Azospirillum brasilense: one gene and its partner. The protein of the gene in region 1 interacts with the protein of each later gene in a pairwise test. Links are inferred from orthologs where the notes say so. Each region holds a gene or a part of one and is shown in the gene's direction. Other genes may lie near its edges.

Evidence for each region.
Region 2: the proteins of H1Q64_RS25070 (region 1) and H1Q64_RS28640 interact in binary tests that used the Escherichia coli proteins (3 or more experiments, as listed by UniProt). The link is inferred for Azospirillum brasilense from one-to-one orthologs.

The regions. Positions count from the first base shown.
Region 1 is NZ_CP059451.1:501,515-511,045, forward strand. The notes cover bases 3,503-6,576. They hold H1Q64_RS25070 (TonB-dependent siderophore receptor), read left to right. Parts: upstream 3,503-3,813; coding sequence 3,814-6,339; downstream 6,340-6,576. Other genes in these bases: H1Q64_RS25065 (FecR family protein), read left to right, coding at 3,503-3,649; H1Q64_RS25075 (hypothetical protein), read left to right, coding at 6,336-6,576. In the rest of the region: H1Q64_RS25050 (TRAP transporter large permease), read left to right, coding at 1-1,037; H1Q64_RS25055 (GntR family transcriptional regulator), read left to right, coding at 1,157-1,831; H1Q64_RS25060 (RNA polymerase sigma factor), read left to right, coding at 1,995-2,588; more of H1Q64_RS25065, read left to right, coding at 2,609-3,502; more of H1Q64_RS25075, read left to right, coding at 6,577-6,626; H1Q64_RS25080 (PepSY-associated TM helix domain-containing protein), read left to right, coding at 6,623-8,170; H1Q64_RS25085 (SDR family NAD(P)-dependent oxidoreductase), read right to left, coding at 8,312-9,121; H1Q64_RS25090 (GlxA family transcriptional regulator), read left to right, coding at 9,243-9,531. UniProt on the Escherichia coli protein: Involved in the uptake of iron in complex with ferrichrome, a hydroxamate-type siderophore. Binds and transports ferrichrome-iron across the outer membrane.
Region 2 is NZ_CP059452.1:475,528-484,957, forward strand. Bases 3,903-6,875 are described here. They hold H1Q64_RS28640 (energy transducer TonB), read left to right. Parts: upstream 3,903-4,955; coding sequence 4,956-5,795; downstream 5,796-6,875. Other genes in these bases: exbB (tonB-system energizer ExbB), read left to right, coding at 3,903-4,532; exbD (TonB system transport protein ExbD), read left to right, coding at 4,537-4,959; H1Q64_RS28645 (response regulator transcription factor), read right to left, coding at 5,843-6,469; H1Q64_RS28650 (ATP-binding protein), read right to left, coding at 6,453-6,875. Outside these bases: H1Q64_RS34045 (reprolysin-like metallopeptidase), read left to right, coding at 92-1,750; H1Q64_RS28615 (Lin0512 family protein), read left to right, coding at 1,860-2,216; H1Q64_RS28620 (hypothetical protein), read left to right, coding at 2,292-3,113; H1Q64_RS28625 (hypothetical protein), read right to left, coding at 3,164-3,424; more of exbB, read left to right, coding at 3,579-3,902; more of H1Q64_RS28650, read right to left, coding at 6,876-8,111; H1Q64_RS28655 (Glu/Leu/Phe/Val family dehydrogenase), read right to left, coding at 8,244-9,430. UniProt on the Escherichia coli protein: Interacts with outer membrane receptor proteins that carry out high-affinity binding and energy dependent uptake into the periplasmic space of specific substrates such as cobalamin, and various iron compounds (such as iron dicitrate, enterochelin, aerobactin, etc.).

The DNA.
Region 1 (9,531 bases):
TGGCCTGGGTCGGCCACCTGCGCGGCGGGCTGGGGTTCGTCGCGGTGTTCGCGGCGATCCTGATGGCCTCGCTGTCCGGCTCGGCGGTGGCGGACACGGCGGCTCTCGCCTCCATCCTGCTGCCGATGATGCGGCAGGCGGGCTACGACATCCACCGCTCCGGCGGGCTGATCGCGGCGGGCGGCATCATCGCGCCGGTCATTCCGCCGTCGATCGGCATGATCCTGTACGGCGTCGCCGGGCAGGTCTCGATCACCAAGCTGTTCCTGGCCGGCATCGTGCCGGGAATCATGATGGGCGTGGCGCTTCTGGTCACCTGGTGGTGGCTGGCCCGCCGCGAGATCCTGACCACGCCGCCCAAGGTTCCGCTGCGCGAGCGGCTGCGGCTGACCGCCGACGCCTTCTGGGCGATGCTGCTTCCGGTGGTCATCATCGGCGGGCTGAAGACCGGTGTCTTCACGCCGACCGAGGCGGCGGTGGTCGCCGCGGTCTACGCCATGTTCGTCGGGCTGGTCATCTACCGCGAACTGAAGATCGCCGACCTGTACGGTCTGATGCTGTCCGCGGCAAAGACGACGGCTGTGGTGATGTTCCTGGTGGCGGCGGCGGGCATCTCCGCCTGGCTGATCACCGCGTCCAACATCCCGGCCCAGCTCGCCGATCTGCTGGCCCCGGTGATGGACAACCGGCTTCTGCTGATGGTCGCGCTGATGGTCATCGTGCTGATCGTCGGCACCGCGCTGGACTTCGCGCCGACCATCCTGCTGATGGTTCCCGTGCTGATGCCGATCATCAAACAGGCGGGCATCGACCCGGTCTACTTCGGCGTCCTCTTCATCATGAACAACGCCATCGGCCTGATCACCCCGCCGGTCGGCACGGTGCTGAACGTGGTCTGCGGCGTCGGACGCATGTCGATGTCGAACCTGATGAAGGGCGTCGGCCCCTTCCTGCTGGCGCAGACCGCCGTGCTGTTCCTGCTGGTGCTGTTCCCGGAGCTGGTGATGGCGCCGCTCGCCTGGTTCACGGCGCGGTGACGGCCCCCGATGCCCCAGGGACGTGAAGGCGGGTTTGAAGGCGGGGGAGGCGCGGTGTTAAAATGTCGGACCTGACGCGGCGCCTCCGTCTGCGGCGATTCACTGAGGAACGGTCTTCCATGCTCGACGGCAGCGGTCCCCTCGACACGGCCTCCATCGGCGAGCAGGTCACCGAGCGGCTGAGGAGCGAGATCATCTCCGGCCGGCTGGCGCCGGGATCGCGGCTGATGCTGGACCAGTACAAGGCGCTGTGGAACATCAGCATCACGCCGCTGCGCGACGCCGCCAAACGGCTGGAGGCGGACGGGCTGGTCCACATCTACCCGCGGCGCGGCATCTTCGTGGCGGAGATCGATCGCAACGCCCTGATGGAGGTGTTCCAGCTCCGCATCGCCCTGGAGCCGCTGGTGACGGAGCTGGCCACCCCCCATGCTCCGGAGGCGGAGGTGGAGGCGATGACCGAAGCCTACATCGCCGCTGGCCGGCCCGCTCCGGAGGAGGAGCGGCAGGCCCGCCTGCAGGAGGTGGACGAGGTCATCCACGACTTCGTGCTGGCCCACTGCCCCAACCAGCGGCTGGCCCGCATCATGGCGACGCTGAGGGACTCGGTAGCCTGGTGCCGGAACGCGGTGATCGAGAAGGTGCCGAACGCCTTCGATCCTTCGCTGGAGGAGCACATCGCCATCTGCAAGGCGCTGCGCGCCAAGGACGCCGAGGCGGCGGCGGCGGCGATGCGCGACCACCTGATCGCCACCCGCGACCGCACGTTGAAGGCCATGGAGGGTCGCTCATAGACGATAGCAGGGCCGCCGATCATTGCGAATGATACGCATTCTAATTATAATGCGCCGTCATGCACCGGCCATGGCGTGGCCAAGCCGGTTGTCTGTGGAGGAACGGGGCTGGCCATGCCCGATCAGCATCGCACGAAGGCACCGGTTCCTGGCTTGGTGGCGCATGGTTGACACCGCCAAGCCGACGCTCGACGCCGTTTTCATCGGACACCGTGGGGCTCTTGTCCGGCTGTTGGCCCGCATGGTCGGCAGCGCCGCCACTGCCGAGGATCTGGCACAGGAGGCCTATCTCAAGGTGCGGGCGGCGGAACGCGACCGGCCGGTGGATTATCCGGCGCCTTTCCTGTTCCAGACGGCGCGCAATCTGGCCCTCGACCATTTGCGGCGGGAGCGCCGGAACGCCGTCGTCGTGACTCAGGACATCACCCCCGAGGGCCTGGAGGCGGTCGCCGCCCCCCTGCCCTCCCCGGAAACCGAGGCCGGCGACCGCCAGCGGCTGGCCCGCATGGAGACCGCGCTGGCGGCTTTGAGCGAGCGGCAGCGCCGCATCCTTCTGCTGAACCGGATGGAGGGCTTGTCCCACGCGCAGATCGCCGAACGGCTCGACGTCTCGGTCAGCACGGTGCAAAAGGACCTGAAGACCGCCCTGCTCGCCTGCCTGGAGGTTTTCGCCCGGCTTGATCGTGAAGGCCGGCCCGATCGTGAAGGGTTGCGGGTTTCCGCCGGCTCGAACGTCTTACAAGGTGAAAGACCGTGACGGCACCACACGCGGGTCCCATGCCTGACGACACCGACCCCTCCCTGCCGCTGGAGCAGGCGCTCGACTGGTTCATCCGTCTGCAGGCGGAGGACGCGGACGAGGAGTGCCGCCAAGCCTGCGCCGCCTGGTGCGCCGCCCACCCCCGCAATGCCCGCGCCTGGGACCTGGCGCAGGCCATGTGGGCCTCGCCGCTCCTGACCGACGCGCTGGTGGCAACCGCGGCTCCGGACGTTGTGCCGGAACCCCACGCACCGGCGCCCAAACCGCCGGAAACGATTCGCTGGCCCACCGCCGGAGCGTCTGCCCGCGACCGAACCCGATCGCGCGCCCAGCTCCGCCATCCGGTGCGACGGCGCACAATGGCGTGGGCGGCGGCGGTGACGGTGGCGGTCGGGCTGGGCTGGGCCGCCGACCTGCCGTTGCGTCTGCAGGCCGATCATCGCACCGTAACCGGCGTTCAGGAGCGTGTGATGCTGGCCGACGGATCGCAGGTGCTGATGGACACCGGCACGGCGCTGGCCACCGACATCGTGGGCAGCGAGCGGCGGACCCGGTTGCTGCGCGGGGCCGCCTTCTTCGAGGTAACGCCCGACCCCGCCCGTCCCTTCCGGGTCTCCGCCGGTTCCGCCGTCGTGACCGTGGTCGGCACCGCCTTCGCCGTCCGTTATCTGGACAACCGGGTGACGGTGACGGTGCGCCACGGCACCGTGGACGTGGCGCGTCCCGACGGTCCCGCCGTCCGCCTGCGCGCGGGCGAGGAGGTGGTGGTCACCGCGTCGGGAGTCGGCGCCGGGCATCCCGCCGACCTGTCGGCGGCGCTCGGCTGGGTCGATGGCCGGCTGGTCTTCGAGGACCGCCCCCTGCGCGAGGTTCTGGAGGAGCTGGACCGCTATTATCCGGGCCTGATCGTGGTTCCCGATTCCCTTGCCGACCGGCGGATCACCGGGAATTACCGGCTGGACGATCCGGTGCGGACGGCGACGGCCCTGGCCGGGCTGGTGCGGGCCGAGACCCTGCGGCTGTCCGACGCCCTGCTGATCCTGCGCCCGCGCCCCTGATCCGCCGGTTTTCCCCTCCACCCGCGCCAAGCCCCGAAAAAAATTTCTGCTTTTCGCGATCCCCGAACGTCAGGTCGACACGGCTTTTAGGAATGCGTCGCAATTGCAATTAGCGGCGCCGGTCCGGCCGGTTGAGACGTCGCGATCATGGGGAAAGCGTTACGATGGGTGCGGGGATCACGGATAAGGGTGCACGGGGGCGTCGGGGGACGGCCCTGCTGCGGGCGGTGCTGCTGTCGTCGGCGGTGACCGGATTGGGCATGGCGGGGGGCGCGTCGGGAAGCATCGCCCTGGCGGCGCCGGCGAAGAGCGGCGGGCAGGTGGCTGGCGGGCAGGTGGCCCAGGCCTCCGGTCAGATGGGAGGACAAACGGCGGGGCAGCGGTTCGACATCGCCCCGCAGGGGCTGGTCACGGCCCTCAACGCCTTCAGCACGGTCAGCGGATGGGAGGTCGGCTTCCCGGCCGAGGTGGCGCGCGGCCTGTCCTCGCCCGGCGTGTCGGGAACCATGAGCGCCGACGAGGCGCTGCGCCGCCTGCTGTCCGGCACCGGCGTGTCGTACCAGATGACCGGCCCCGGCCGCGCCGTGCTGTCGCGGCCGCAGACCGGCGAGACGGTGCTGGACCCGGTGACCGTCGAAGGCACGCGCGAGCGGGCGACCGGCCCGGTCATGGGCTACGCCGCCCGCCAGAGCGCCACCGCCACCAAGACCGACACGCCGATCCTGGAAACGCCGCAGTCGATCTCCGTCGTCACCCGCGACCAGATGGACGCCCAGGCGGTGCGGAGTCTGGCCGACGTCCTGAACTACACCTCCGGCGTCACAACCGCCCGCAACGGCGGCTCCTCCTCCTTCGGCGGCGACGGCATCTCGGTGCGCGGCTTCGGCGGCAACGGCACCACCGGCGTGTCCTTCAACGAATATCTCGACGGGCTGCGGCTGAAGGGCAGCGGCTTCCTGACCTCCGGCATCGACCCGTACCTGTTCGAGCGGGTCGAGGTGCTGAAGGGCCCGGCCTCGGTGCTGTTCGGCCAGACCAGCCCCGGCGGTCTGGTCAACATGGTGACCAAGCAGCCCTCCCCCGACGCTCGGCATGAAATCCTGCTGCAGGCCGGCAACCAGGGCCGCAAGCAGGCCGCGCTGGACGTCGGCGGCGACGTGACCGGCGACGGTCGGCTCTCCTACCGGTTCGCCGGCGTCGCGCTGGACACCGACACCCAGACCGACATCGCGGAGCGCCGCCGGCTGGCCGCCGCCCCGACCGTGACCATCCGGCCGACCGACGACACCAGCCTGACCCTGATCGGCCTCTACCAGCGCGACAATTACGACGATTCGCCGCTGAACTACCTGCCGGCCCAGGGCACCGTGCTGCCCAACCCCAACGGCACGCTGCCGACCAAGCTCTTCACGGGCGATCCCAACTTCAACACCTGGGACCGCAAGACCATGAGCGTCGGCTATCGCTTCGAACACCGGTTCGACGAGCGCTGGACGGTGCGGCAAAACGCCCGCTACCTGCACAACGACCTCGACCTCAAGCAGGTCTACGCGTCCGGCCTGCTGCCCGACCTGCGCACCACGCGGCGCACCACCTTCTCGGCCCGCGAGCGCGCCCACGACCTGACCATCGACAACCAGCTCCAGGTGACCGTCGACACCGGCCCGCTGCGCCACACCATGCTGGCCGGCGTCGACCACCAGCGGCTGAGGAGCGACACGCTGCGTGGGCAGGCGGCGGCGCCGAACCTCGACCTGTTCAACCCGGTCTACGGGCTGCCGATCGCCACCCCGCCGATCTACCAGAGCACCGCCACCCGCATCACCCAGACCGGCATCTACGCCCAGGACCAGATCAAGTGGGGCGGGCTCGCCGTCCTGCTGGGCGGGCGCAAGGACTGGGCCGAGACGCAGCAGCGCAACCGGCTGAACCAGGGGCGGACGTCGCAGCAGGACGACGCCTTCACCGGCCGCGTCGGCGCACTCTATCTGTTCGACAATGGCTTGGCGCCCTACGCCAGCTATTCGGAATCCTTCGAGCCGACCTCCGGCAGCGATTTCTTCGGCAACCCGTTCGAGCCGACCACCGGCCAGCAGTACGAGGCCGGTCTGAAATACGAGCCGCCGGGCTCCGGCAGCCTGTTCACCCTGTCGGCCTTCACCATCACCCAGCAGAACGTCACCACCGCCGACCCGCTGCACACCAACTACAACATCCAGACCGGCGAGGTCCGTTCCCGCGGCTTCGAGGCGGAGGCGCGTGTCAGCCTCGCCGCCGGACTGAACGCGGTGGCCAGCTACACCTTCCTCGACGCCGAGGTGACGAAGAGCAACGGCGCCGACCGCGGCAAGCGGCCGGTCGCCGTGCCGACCCATTCGGCCTCGGCCTGGGGCGACTACACGGTGCAGGACGGCCCGCTGGCCGGCCTGGGCGGCGGGCTCGGCCTGCGCTACGTCGGCTTCACCTACGGCGATCCGGCCAACAGCTTCAAGGTGCCGGCCCACACGCTGGTCGACGCCGCCCTGCGCTACGACCTGTCCTATCTGAACCCGCAGCTTCAGGGCATTCAGGCGGCGATCAACGCCAGCAACCTCTTCGACAAGGAGTATGTCGCGGCCTGCTCGCGGGCGACCAACTGCTACTACGGCCTGCGCCGCACCGTGATCGGCTCGCTGAAGTATTCCTGGTGACGCGAAAGACCGAGATCGCGCTGCGGGTCGTGACCGCCGTCGGCGGCGGCTACGCCCTGGCGGCGGGAACGGCGGCGGCGCTGTCCCTGGCGCTGCCGGCCGTGCAGGACCGGGCGGAGGCGGTGCTGACCGCCACCATGGCGGCGCTGCTGCCCTGCGTCCTGACCGTGGTGATGGTGTTCGCCGCGGCCAGCGCCCTGCGCGCCCTTGCCTGGACCGCCGGCCTGACGGCGGCACTCTGGGCGGCGGTCTCACTGTTGAAAAGCATGACGGGAACCGGGGTATGAACGGCAGTTTTCGCCTGTCGATGACGTGGCTGCACAATTGGGGCGGGCTGGTGGTCGGCTGGCTGCTGTTCTGCGTCTTCCTGACCGGAACCACCGCTTATGCCCGCTTCGAGATCACCCGCTGGATGCAGCCCGAGCGGGTCGAAGCGACCAACAGCCCCGACGCGGCGGCGGCGGCGATCACCACCCTGTCGCGCGAGGCTCCGCAGGCCCGCCGCTGGCTGATCACGCTGCCGGACGAGCGGCGGACCGCGACCCAGGTCTATGTCTACAACCCGCCGGGGATACAGCCTGCCTTCCGCAAGCTGGCGCTGGAGCCGGCGGACGGGCGCCCCTTGCAGGCGCGGGCGACCTTCGGCGGCGATTTCCTCTATTACTTCCACTTCGACCTGCGCGTTCCCGGCCTGGTCGGGCGCTATCTGATCGGCGCCGCCGGGGTGGCCCTGCTGGTGGCGCTGATCACCGGCTTCGTGATCCACCGGCGGGTCTTCTGGGATTTCTTCGCCTTCCGCCCCAACCGCTCGCGCACGCGGCTGTGGATGGACGTGCACAACGCCCTGGGCATCATCGTGCTTCCCTACCACGCGCTGATCACCGTGACCGGGCTGGTGCCGTTGATGATACTCTACATGCCCTGGGGCCTGCAGGCGGCCTTCGGTGACCGGCCGGCCGCATTCAACACCGCCGTTTACGCCGAACCGGTGCCGCCGGCCCCCGCGGGACGGGCCGCCCCCCTGACCGCCATCGCGCCGCTGCTGGCGGAGGCGGAGCGGCAGTGGGACGGTGGGCGGCCGGGATGGATCGTCATCGACAACCCGGGCGACGACGCCGCCACCATCCTTCTCAAGCGCACCGACTCCGACCGGGTGGTGATCACGGCGGAAGCCATCCTGTTCGACGGCACGACCGGCGCGGTGCGCACGGTCTGGGAGGGGACGGGCGGGGCCGCCGCGACGCGGGCCGGCGCCTACGGCCTGCACATGATGCGCTTCGCCGACACGCCGCTGCGGCTGGCGATGATCCTGTGCGGGCTGGCCGGCACCGCGATGATCGGCACCGGGCAGGTCTACTGGATCATCAAGCGGCGCAAGCGGGAGGCCACCCCGTCCTTCGGCCTGCGGCTGGCCGACGGCGCCAATCTGGCGGTGATGGTCGGGCTGCCCATCGCCATCGCCGCCTATTTCTGGGCCAACCGGCTGCTGCCCGCTGGTCTGGCCGGTCGGGAGACCTTGGAGGCCGTCGCTTTCTTCGCCGCGTGGTTTCTGGCGGCCCTGCACCCGGCGCTGCGCGGTGCCCAGCGGGCCTGGGGCGAGCAGCTGGCGACGGCGGCTCTGCTGTGGACCGCTCTGCCGCTGATGAATGCCCTGACCAGCGAGGCCCATCTCGGGGTGACGCTTGCGCGCGGGCTGTGGGGTGTGGCCGGCATCGACCTGTCCGCCCTGGCGACCGGCGCCCTGTTCGCGCTGTTGGCCTGGCGCCGCCTCCGTGCGGCACCCCGTGGCGTCGACCGTCCGCAGGGGGCGCTGGCGCGCCGTGGTCTCTGACCTTCCCTTGGGAGGATGATCACCGGACGGCGTGACGATTGAGCGCGAGGGCGATCGGCTCCGACAGGCCGGTGAAGGTGCCGAACGTCAGGAAGGCGGGCGGCAGCAGCGAGCCGACCGCCCTCGGACGGCGGCAGGGGGTCAGGCGGAGAACGGCGCGACGCGGTAGCGCGCGGCGGGTTCGCTGCGGGACAGGTTGGGCAGCATCGCCTGACGGGCGGCCTCGTAGGCGTGCCACTGGGCGGCATCCGGAAGGGCCGGGATGGTCACCAGTTCGCCCGCGTCGAGCCCGGCCAGCGCCGCATCGACCATGGCGTCGGCGGGCATGACGATCTCGCCCGGCAGATGCTCCACCGGCGTGCCGGCGGTCCCCCAGAAATCGGTGGCCGTGGCGCCGGGAAGCACCGCCTGGATCCGCAGTCCCTTGGCGGCCAGCTCGTGGTGCAGCGATTGGGTCAGCGCCAGGACGAAGGCCTTGGCCCCGCCATAGACGCCGTTAAGGATTTCCGGCCCGATCGCGACGATGGAGGCGATGTTGACAATCGTGCCGCGTCCGCGCGCCACGAAGGCCGGCGCGGCCGCGTAGGTCAGCCGCATCAGCGCCGTCACGTCGAGGTCGATCATCCGCTCCATGGCATCGACGTCGGCCGAGAGCAGAGGGGCCGTCGCGCCGATTCCGGCGTTGTTGACCAGCGTGGTGATGCTGGCGTCGGTCGCCAGCACCGTCTCCACCGCGCGCCGGTCGGCCTTGTCGCCCAGGTCGGCGGCGACGACCTCGACGGAGCGGCCGGTGCGGTCGGCGATCTGCGCCGCGAGGCCGGCGAGCTTGCCACGGTTGCGGGCCACCAGGATCAGATCGTGGCCGCGGTCGGCCAGACGGTTGGCGTAGATTGCGCCGATGCCGGAGGACGCGCCGGTGACGAGCGCGGTGCCGAGAGGGGAAAGGCTCATGGGTCTGTGTCCTGTCTGCGGGCCGCGTCGTTGCCGCCCGGGGTGAGGACATGTTTAAAACACTTGGCGCTTGGCCTGAATGTCGTATATCCCTCCTTTTCAGCCGCGAGAGGATTCCGCTATGCGCATCGGCTTCGTCATCTACCCGGGCTTCCAGATGATGAGCCTGGCCGCGGGTTCGGTGTTCGAGTTCGCCAACATCTGTGCGGGCGAACAGATCTATGAACTGGTCACCGTCTCGGAGCATGGAGGGGCGGTGCGCAGTTCCACCGGAATGGCGGTGGACAGCGAGTCCTTCGCCGGACAGGACTTCGACACGGTGCTGGTGGGCGGCGGTGTGGAGGTGCCCCGGCCGAGTGACGGGCTGCGCGCCTGGATCTCCGGCCGCCTGCCCGCCGTGCGGCGCCTGG
Region 2 (9,430 bases), on another replicon or contig:
TCCCGGCCCTGGCGAAATTGGGGACGGGCTCGGCGATGATCGATCAACCCTCAATGACGTTTCGGGCTTCGATGACGTTTCAGGCCCGGCGATGGAAACGGCCGGCCGGACGACGGGCGGCGTCGGCGACCCGCTGTTCGTCCGAGCGTTCGACAGCGGGCGCCGCTGGGGCGTACCGCCGGACATTGCCGCGACGGCGCCCTACAGCTTGACCTACGGCTGGGTTGTGGATGCCGGCATCCGCTACGTGCCCGGCTTCCGTCCCCTCAACGACAGCCAGAAGGCCATGGCGTTGCAGGCGATGGGGGAGTGGAGCGCCGTCGCCAACCTCGCCTTCGTGGAAACGGCGGCGCCGATGACCGCCAACCTGCAATTCCACATGAGCCAGCTCGACGCCTTCGGCGCCTCCGGCATGGCCTACTACCCCAACCCGGCGGGCTCCTACATCTACCTCGACCCCGAATCGGCCGGCTACCGCACCTATGTGCACGAGATCGGCCATGCTTTGGGCCTGAAGCATCCCGGCGACTACAACGGCACGGGCAGCGGCACCCCGCCCTTCCTGCCTCCGTCCGAGGACAACCGGACCAACACGATCATGTCCTATTACGGCGTCTGGCCCGGCGGGCTGGGCGTCTATGACGTCGCCGCGATCCAGCGCCTCTACGGTCCCAACCCCGCCGTGCGCTCGGGCGACGACCTGTATCTCCTGACACCGGGGGCGTCGGGACGCTACCTCTGGGACGGCGGGGGCAACGACACCCTGTCCGCTGCGGGTGCGGACGTTCCTGTCACTGTCGACCTGACGGGCGGCTGGGGATGGTTCTCGGCGCAGGCCTCCTCGATTCTCGCCCAGAACCAGTTTTTCGTCGGCTACGGAACCCGCATCGAGACCGTCATCGGGGGATCGGCTGGCGACCGCTTGACCGGCTCGGCCTTTGCCGACACGCTGATGGGTGCCGCGGGGGACGACACGCTGGCCGGTGGAGGCGGCGACGATCTTCTCGACGGCGGAACCGGCACCAACACGGCCTTCTACAACTTCCCCTCCGCCAACGCGTTCGTGACCAGCGATCCGTTGGGGAGCGGAGCGGAGCTGACGGTCACCGGGGCCGGCGGCACCGACCGGCTGCGCGACATCGAACGGCTGGTCTTTGCCGACCGCACGGTCACCCGGCAGGAGGCTGCGGCCGCCCTGCCCCGCGCCGCGTCGGACCAGCGCGCCATCGTTCAGGATGGCGCCATGAGCTACGAGGTGCGGATGGCCGCCTATTCCGGCCCGGTCGCCGGCCTGAAAAACCAGTTCCTGGGAACGGCCGCCGCGGAAGCGGTGGTCGGCAGCGACCAGGGCGATTTCATGAATCTGCTCGGCGGGAACGACGCCGCGCAGGGCGGAGGCGGAAACGACGTGCTGGACGGCGGCACGGGCTCCAACTTCCTGACCGGCGGAGCCGGCACGGACACCTTCAACGTCGATGGGCGGGGCGAAGGCGTCACGTGGTCCACCATCACCGACCTGCAATCGGCGGAATGGGTCGTCGCCTGGGGCTGGACGGACACCCTCTCCAAACTGACTTGGGAGGATCTGGCGGGCGCCACCGGCTATCAGGGGGTCACCGCGCGAATCGACCTGGACGGCAATGGCGGCACCGACCTCAGCCTGACCTTCAACGGACAGACCCCCGGCGGGTTGCTCTCCATGCCCGGACAGGTGGGGACCGACAGCTATCTTGCCTTCCGGATCGGCTGACCGCATTCCGCCGTTCGAAAAAACGGCCGGATCGACTGCCGCGCCGCGCCGATCCTGGCGCATCCTCAGCGCAATCGCCGAAACATCGAATGAGGAGGGACCCACGACCATGAAGCAGGTGATGTTCGTCGAACTCGGCATGGGCGCCGATCTGCACGGTCAGGACGTGACCAAGGCCGCGGTGCGCGCGGTGCGCAACGCCATCGAGCGCAACTCCATGCCCGGCATGCGCGCGCTGGTCGATGGCGACACCAGCCGGATGCAGGTCCGCGTCCATCTCGCCGTTCCGGCGGACGCCGACCGGCTGGACCTGGAGGCCGTCCGGGCCGTCTTCCCCTATGGACAAGTCTCCTTCAACGTGGTGTCCGGCGGCATGCTGGCGCCCAGCGGCATCTTCCTCGCCGACAAGAACGACCGCAACGAGTTGATCTACATCGTCAACGCCGCGGTGGAGGTCGGTATTTGAAGTCTGGGGACTGAGGTTTGGCGCTTGAGTGCGGAGCGGTTGCCCCCGCCCCCCGTTTCGTGCCAGCGTCGGGGCATGAAGCGCGCGCTCCGAACCGCCCTGATCGCCGTCGGCATCCTCGCCGGCGGCCTCGTCACCCTGACCGTGGGGGTGGTGGCCGCCCTGCCGGTGATCGCCGACCACATCCCGCTGGAACTGTCCCGAGTCGTGATGAGCGACGGGCGACGGCAGGTGGAGATGCAGGGCATGGTCCATGTCGCCAAGCCGGAGTTCTACGGCGCGATCGCCCGCCACATCGCGCAGCGGCGCCAGGAAGGCTGGCTGGTCTTCTACGAGGAGGTCCGTCCCGACGGTTCCTCCAACCCCGCCGGGGTGGCCGACGTGCTGCGCCGCCTGGGGGCGGACTGGAACCCGGACAGCAAGCAGCATCCCTACGAGATGATGGCGAGCCTGCTCGGCGACGGGCTGGTGCTTCAGGACAACCGCGCCCTGATCGGCCCGCCGGGACCGGACGCCCGCAACGTCGACGTCACCCTGTCGCAATTGCTGGCCGCCCTGCCCCCCGACGATCCGGACGAGGCCGATCCGGAAACCATCGATCTGGCGCAGCTCCGGGACGAGTACGACACGCTGCCGGGCTGGGTGCAGCGGCGCGTCCAGGCCGCCATCCGCATCATGCTGGCCGCCACGGCGTCGGGCTCCATGGTGCGCGAGGCCCTGTCGCCCGCGCTGACCACCCTTCGCGAGGACAAGGTGGTGGCGGCGATCAAGGCAGAACCGGACCGCAACATCCTGATCCTCTACGGTCAGGTCCACATCGGCCACATCCAGACCATGCTGGAGGACGCCGACGCGCGGTGGCGGACGGTCTCCTCAAAGGCGATCCAGGCGTTCTGAACCGCACTGGTCAACCGCACTGGTCACCCGCACTGGTCACCCGATGCGGATCACCAGATTTTGCGGGCCAGTTCCTCGCCGCGGGCGGTGAGCTCCTCGAAGCGGCGGCGAGCCTCATCCTCGGCGTTCCAGTCGCCGGGGGCGACGACGGCTTCGGCGGCGTCCGGATGGTCCGGCGCGCTGGGGCGGTCCCCCGCCTCCCCGTGGAGACCGTAGATCTGGCCGTCACGCGCCTCGATCACGGCGTAGCGGCCGTCCCGCTCGACGAGCCGGAAGCTGCCATGTTCCGATACGGTCCGGACCTTGGGCATCGCAATCTTCCCTTGCGGTTCACATGTCACGCCGTGAACAACCGGCGTGCTGCCCATTTGTCGCATAGCAGCAATATAGCACTTTATGGGTGCAAATGAGAGTCGTTCGCACTATACAGGAAGGAAGTCAGCCGCAAAGAAGTTCGAACCGCCAATGTTCACAGCGCTTCACACCCGTTCCATCGCTGCGATGGCCGCCGCCGGCACCTTCCTGTCGAGCGGAGTTGGCTGGGCGCAAGGCACCCCCGCAACCAACGGCGGCGCTCCCGCGGCACCGGCTTCCACGGCAGCGCCCATGACGGCGCCTGTAACGGCGCCCGCCGCCGACGCGCTGGCCGCCCCGCTGGCGGCGCCGGACGCTGCGGCGGGAGCGGCCGCCGGACTGGAGCATGTGACCGCCGCGACGGCGACGCTGCCGCACGACCTGTCCCCCTGGGGCATGTTCATGGCGGCGAGCCCGGTGGTGCAGGCGGTGATGATCGGGCTGGCGTTGGCCTCGGTGGCCACCTGGACCATCTTCCTCGCCAAGTCGGTGGAGCTGTCGAAGGCCAAGCGCAAGGCGCGGGCCTCTCTGGCGGCGCTGGAGCAGGCGCGTTCGCTGACCCAGGCGGCCGAGAGCATCGGCTTCGAGAAGACTCCGGCCACCGCCTTCCTGCGCGCCGTGATCGCCGAGGCCCACCAGTCCGCCGACGCCCCCTCGCAGGAGGGTCTGAAGGAGCGCGCGGCCTCCCGCCTGGAGCGGATCGAGGCGGCGGAGGGGCGGCGCATGATGCGCGGCACCGGCATCCTCGCCAGCATCGGTTCCACGGCCCCCTTCGTCGGGCTGTTCGGCACGGTGTGGGGCATCATGGTCAGCTTCATCGGCATCGCCAAGTCGCAGACAACCAACCTCGCCGTGGTGGCGCCGGGCATCGCCGAAGCGCTGCTGGCGACGGCCATCGGCCTCGTTGCGGCCATCCCGGCGGTGGTGATCTACAACGGCTTCGCCCGCTCCATCGGCGGCTATCGTGCCCAACTCGGCGACTCGTCGGCAGCGGTGCTGCGGCTGCTGAGCCGCGACATGGACCGCCGCGCCCTGCCGCGCACCGTGTCCAAGGCGGCGGAGTAAGACCATGGCGGCGCGTCTGGACGACGGCGACGATCTCACCGAGTCGCACGACATCAACGTCACGCCCTTCATCGACGTGATGCTCGTTCTGCTCATCATCTTCATGGTGGCGGCCCCGCTGGCGACGGTGGACGTGCCGGTGGACCTGCCGGCCTCGACCGCCCAGCCGCAGCCGCGGCCTGACAAGCCTCTGTTCCTGACCATCCAGGCTGACAAAAGCCTGTCGGTGGGCGACACGCCGGTGGCGCGGGAGTCCCTGGCGGCGGCGCTGGACGGGGTGACGAGCGGCGACAAGGGCGCCCGCGTCTTTCTGCGCGCCGACCGCAGCGTGGATTACGGCGCGCTGACCGAGGTGATGAACGCGCTGCGCGCCGCCGGCTATCTGAAGATCGCCCTGGTCGGGCTGGAAGGCGCGGCCGCGAAATGAGCGTGGCGACGTTCGATCCCAACGATCTGCCGGACGGCGAGGAGCGCACGGCACCCGCCCTGGCGCGCTGGGGCGGCAGTCTAGTGGTCGTGCTGGGCGCCCACGCCCTTCTGGCACTCGCCGCTCTGTCCTGGCACGTCGCGATGGAAGAGGCGCCGGCTGCGCCGCCCGCGGTGATGCTCGACCTGCCGCCGATGCCGGAAACACCGGCCGCGGAGCCGCCGCCGACGCTGGAATCGATGCTCCCCGAACCGGAGCTGCCGCCCGAGCCGGTGATCGAGCCCGAACCGGAACCCGAGCCCATCCCCGAGATCGCCCCGGAGCCGCCCCCGCCCGTGCCGGCGGAAGTCGCCCTGCCGGAGCCGCCGCCGAAGCCCAAGCCCAAGCCCAAGGAAGAGCCCAAGCCGAAGCCCAAGGCCGAACCGCCGAAGCCGCGCCCGCAGACTCCCCCGAAGCCGGTGACGGAAGCCCCGGCCAACGCCGCCCCCGCCGCCGCCCCGCCCGCGGGCGCGCCGGCCCAGGCGGCGCCAGTAATGCGCAACAGCAACGCGCTGCCGACGTGGCATGGCGCCGTCCTCGGCCATCTGGAGCGCTACAAGCGCTACCCCCGCATCGCCCAGATGCGGCGCCAGCAGGGCGTTCCGCAGGTCCACATTACGCTCGACCGGCAAGGGCGGGTGCTGGCGGTGCGGCTGCACAAGGGTTCCGGCTTCGAGGCGCTGGACGAGGAGACGATCGCTCTGGTCGAACGCGCCTCCCCGCTCCCGGCCCCACCGCCGGACGTGGCGCAGGACCGCATGGAACTGGTGGTGCCGGTGCAGTATTTCCTGCGCTGAGCCGGTGCACGCTTCAACCGCTCAAGCGTGCATAACCTGGATGCGCATCACGGTATGTGCATCCACAGGCGCATGAGTTCCGGAACCGTGCGGATGTCGAGTTTGCTGAGAATGTTCGCCCGGTGGGTTTCCACCGTGCGGACGCCGATCCCGAGGCGGATCGCGATGGCCTTGTTGGCGCAGCCCTCCACCATCAGCGCCGCGACATCCCGTTCGCGGGGGCTGAGAAGGGCCAGCTTCGCCAAGGCGGACTCCGCGGCGGAGCGGTCCCGGCGCTGGTGGGCGTCGCGCTGCAAGGCCTCGTGGATGCGGCGCAGGAAGACGCCGTCGTCGAACGGCTTTTCCAGAAAATCGACGGCTCCGGACCGGAAGGCGGTGACGGCGGAACTCACCTCGCCATGGGCGGTGATGATGATGACCGGCAGGCCGCAGCCGCGCCGGGACAGTTCCTCCTGAAGCTCCAGCCCGTCCATGAAGGGCATGCGGAGGTCGGCCACCACGCAGCCCGGCTGCTCCGGGCTGTAGCGGTGCAGGAATTCCAGCGCGTTGACGAAGGTGCGCACGGACAGGCCGGCCACCTCGACAAGGACGGAGAGCGCGTCGCGGACCGCCTCGTCGTCGTCGATGATGAAGACGGTCGGTTCGCCGGTGAGGGGATTACTGGTCTGGGTCATGGGACGGCCGGGTGTCGGAACGGGCTGCGGGCAGAAAGACCTGGAAAACGGAGCCGGTCGGACCGGTGCGGCCGAGCCACAGCCTGCCTCCGTGGCTTTCGACGATCGAGCGGCAGATGGGCAAGCCGAGCCCCATACCCGCCGGTTTCGTGGTGGCGAACGGCGAGTACAGATGGTCGACCATACCCGCCGACACGCCGGGACCGCTGTCCTCGACCTCGAAGGTCAGGCCGTCCGGCGGCGTGGCCCTGACACGCAGGATGACCTCGCGCACCGGGCTGTCGGCCGCGGCGATGGCCTCGATGCTGTTGTGCACGAGGTTGAGAAGAACCTGCTCGATCTGGATGCGGTCGCACAGCACGAGGGGAAGCGGCTCCACCATGTCCACCCGAAGCTGGACCCGGTTGTAGGCCGCGTCCCCCCGCACCAGCGTCAGCGTCTCTCGCAGGATCTCGCTGGCCGATTCCGGCGCCAGTTGAAGCGACCCCTTGCTCAGGAAGGTGCGCAGCCCGCGAATGACCTCGCCCGCGCGTTCCGCCTGGATCACCGCCTTGTCGATGAGTTCGTGGGCGCGCGGCGGCGTGTCGTCGCCTTCCAGCAGGCGCTGGGCGGCGCGCGCGTAGCTGATGGCGGCCAGCAGCGGCTGATTCAGTTCGTGGGCCAGGGCGGAAGCCATCTCCCCGGTCACCGTGAGGCGGGAGAGATGGGCCAACTCGGTCTGGTGTTCGCGCAGCCGGACCTCGACCTCGCGCCGCTCGCTGACCAGAGCGCCGAGGAACAGGGCCGTGATGGCCAGGGCCAGCATCAGCGTCTGATGATAGATCACCGCCCCCAGGGGAAGACCGATCGCCTGCAGCCCGGCGATCAGGCCGCTTTGGATGGCCAGGGCCGCCAGCACCGCGCCCGGCAGGCCGTGCGACACCGCCACCCAGACGAGGGGCAGGAACAAGACGTAGAACAGGTTGAACTGACCGTCGCCGATGGGCAGGAAGACCAGCAGGAGAGCTGCGGCGATGGCGGCCGTCTGGGCGGCGGTGGGCGTCTTCGGCACGCTCCAGGCGGGCGTCTGGTCCGGTCGGTGCAGGAGGAGGACGAAGGGCGTGACCACGGCGATGCCGATGGCGTCGCCCAACCAGTATTGGAACGCCAGCGTCGGCAGGTCGGCCGCGGGCAAGGCCCCGTCCAGGACGAACACGCCGACGAAGACGGGGGCAACAACGGCGGCGCTCAGGAAGGTGACGCCGACCAGCCAGCCGACATCGCGCACCCGGTTCAACGCCAGACCGATCGCCACCCGGTGGCGCAGCACATGGGCGGCCGCCCCGTACCCGGCAACGATGGCGAGGTTCGAGAGCAGCAGCGAGGAGACCGAGGCCGGATGCCCCCGCACCACCAGATCGGCCAGGATCAGCGTGGCGTAGACCATCGGCAGGCCGCGCGCGCCGGTCCACAGCAGAAGGGCCATGTAGAGCCCCGCCGGCGGGTTCCACGGCGTGATGTTGAGGCTCGGGCGGGGGTGGATGAAGGTCAGCCAGTCGATGGGCAGATAGGCCGCCAGGAAGGCGAGCGACAGCACGACCATGTCCCGGCCGGTCAGGATGGCTGGCGCTCCCGTCGCACGGCTGGCGGGCGGAAATGGCATCTCAAAGCGGTCTTTCAGGCTGCACGGGCGGAACGGAACGGGTGGACGAGGCACGGACTATACGTCCACCCGGCGTGTTCGCCTATGCGATGGGTGGGAGCCCGGCGGGCTCCCGTCCCCGCGACGCACGGATCAGCCGACGAAGAACGGCTGCGTTCCATGCGCGGCGATGGCCTTCGACAGCCGTTCCAGCGCGTGGGCGTAGGCCGCCGTGCGCATCGGAATGTCCTTGGTCGTGCCCATGTTCCAAACCCGGCGACCCTCGGTCTCCATGATCACGCGAAGGCGCTCGTGAATCTCGTCGAGGCCCCAATAGTAGCCCTGGCGGTTCTGCACCCACTCGAAGTAGGACACCGTCACGCCGCCGGCGTTCGCCAGAATGTCGGGGAGGACGATGACACCGGACTCGTTCAGGATGCGGTCGGCGTCCGGCGTGACCGGGCCGTTGGCGAGTTCCAGGACGACCCGCGCCTTGATGAGCCCGGCGTTGCCCCTGTGGATCTGATCCTCCAGCGCCGCGGGGACCAGGATCTCGCACGCGGTGCCCAGCAGTTCGTCGCCGGTCACCGCGCGGGCGCCGTTCTCGGTATAGGCGGTCACCGAACCGCCGCGCTCCTTGGCCGTCTGCACGGCCTGCGGGTCCAGCCCCTCCTCGCAGACGATGGCGCCACGGGAGTCGGACAGGCCGACGATGCGGTAGCCGTCCGCGTGCAGCAGACGGGCGATGTGGAAGCCGGCGTTGCCGTAGCCCTGGATCACCACCCGGCGGGCCGATCCGGACAGGCGCAGATCCTCTTCCAGATGCTTGATCAGGTAATAGCCGCCGCGCGCGGTCGCGTCGTCGCGCCCGAGCGAACCGCCGAGCGGCAGCGGCTTGCCGGTGATGACCGCCGGGCTCGGCTGGCGGACGATGGAGCTGTACTCGTCGGCCATCCACCCCATGATCATGGAGTTGGTGTAGACGTCCGGCGCCGGGATGTCGCGGTCGGGTCCGATCATGCCGGCGAAGGCCTGGACATAGGCCCGCGACAGGCGCTCCAGCTCCGACTTGGACAGGCTGTGCGGATCGACCTTCACCGCGCCCTTGCCCCCGCCGTAGGGCAGGTTCATCACCGCGCACTTGAAGGTCATCCAGAAGGCCAGCGTGGTCACTTCCTCCACGTTGGAACTCGGGTGGAAGCGGATGCCGCCCTTGGTCGGGCCGCGCGTGTCGTCGTAGCGGCACCGCCACGCCGGGAAGGAGCGCCGCGAACCGTCGTCCATGCGCACGGACAGGCGGACGCTCAACGTCTCCTTGGCGTATTTCAGTTTCTCGAGAA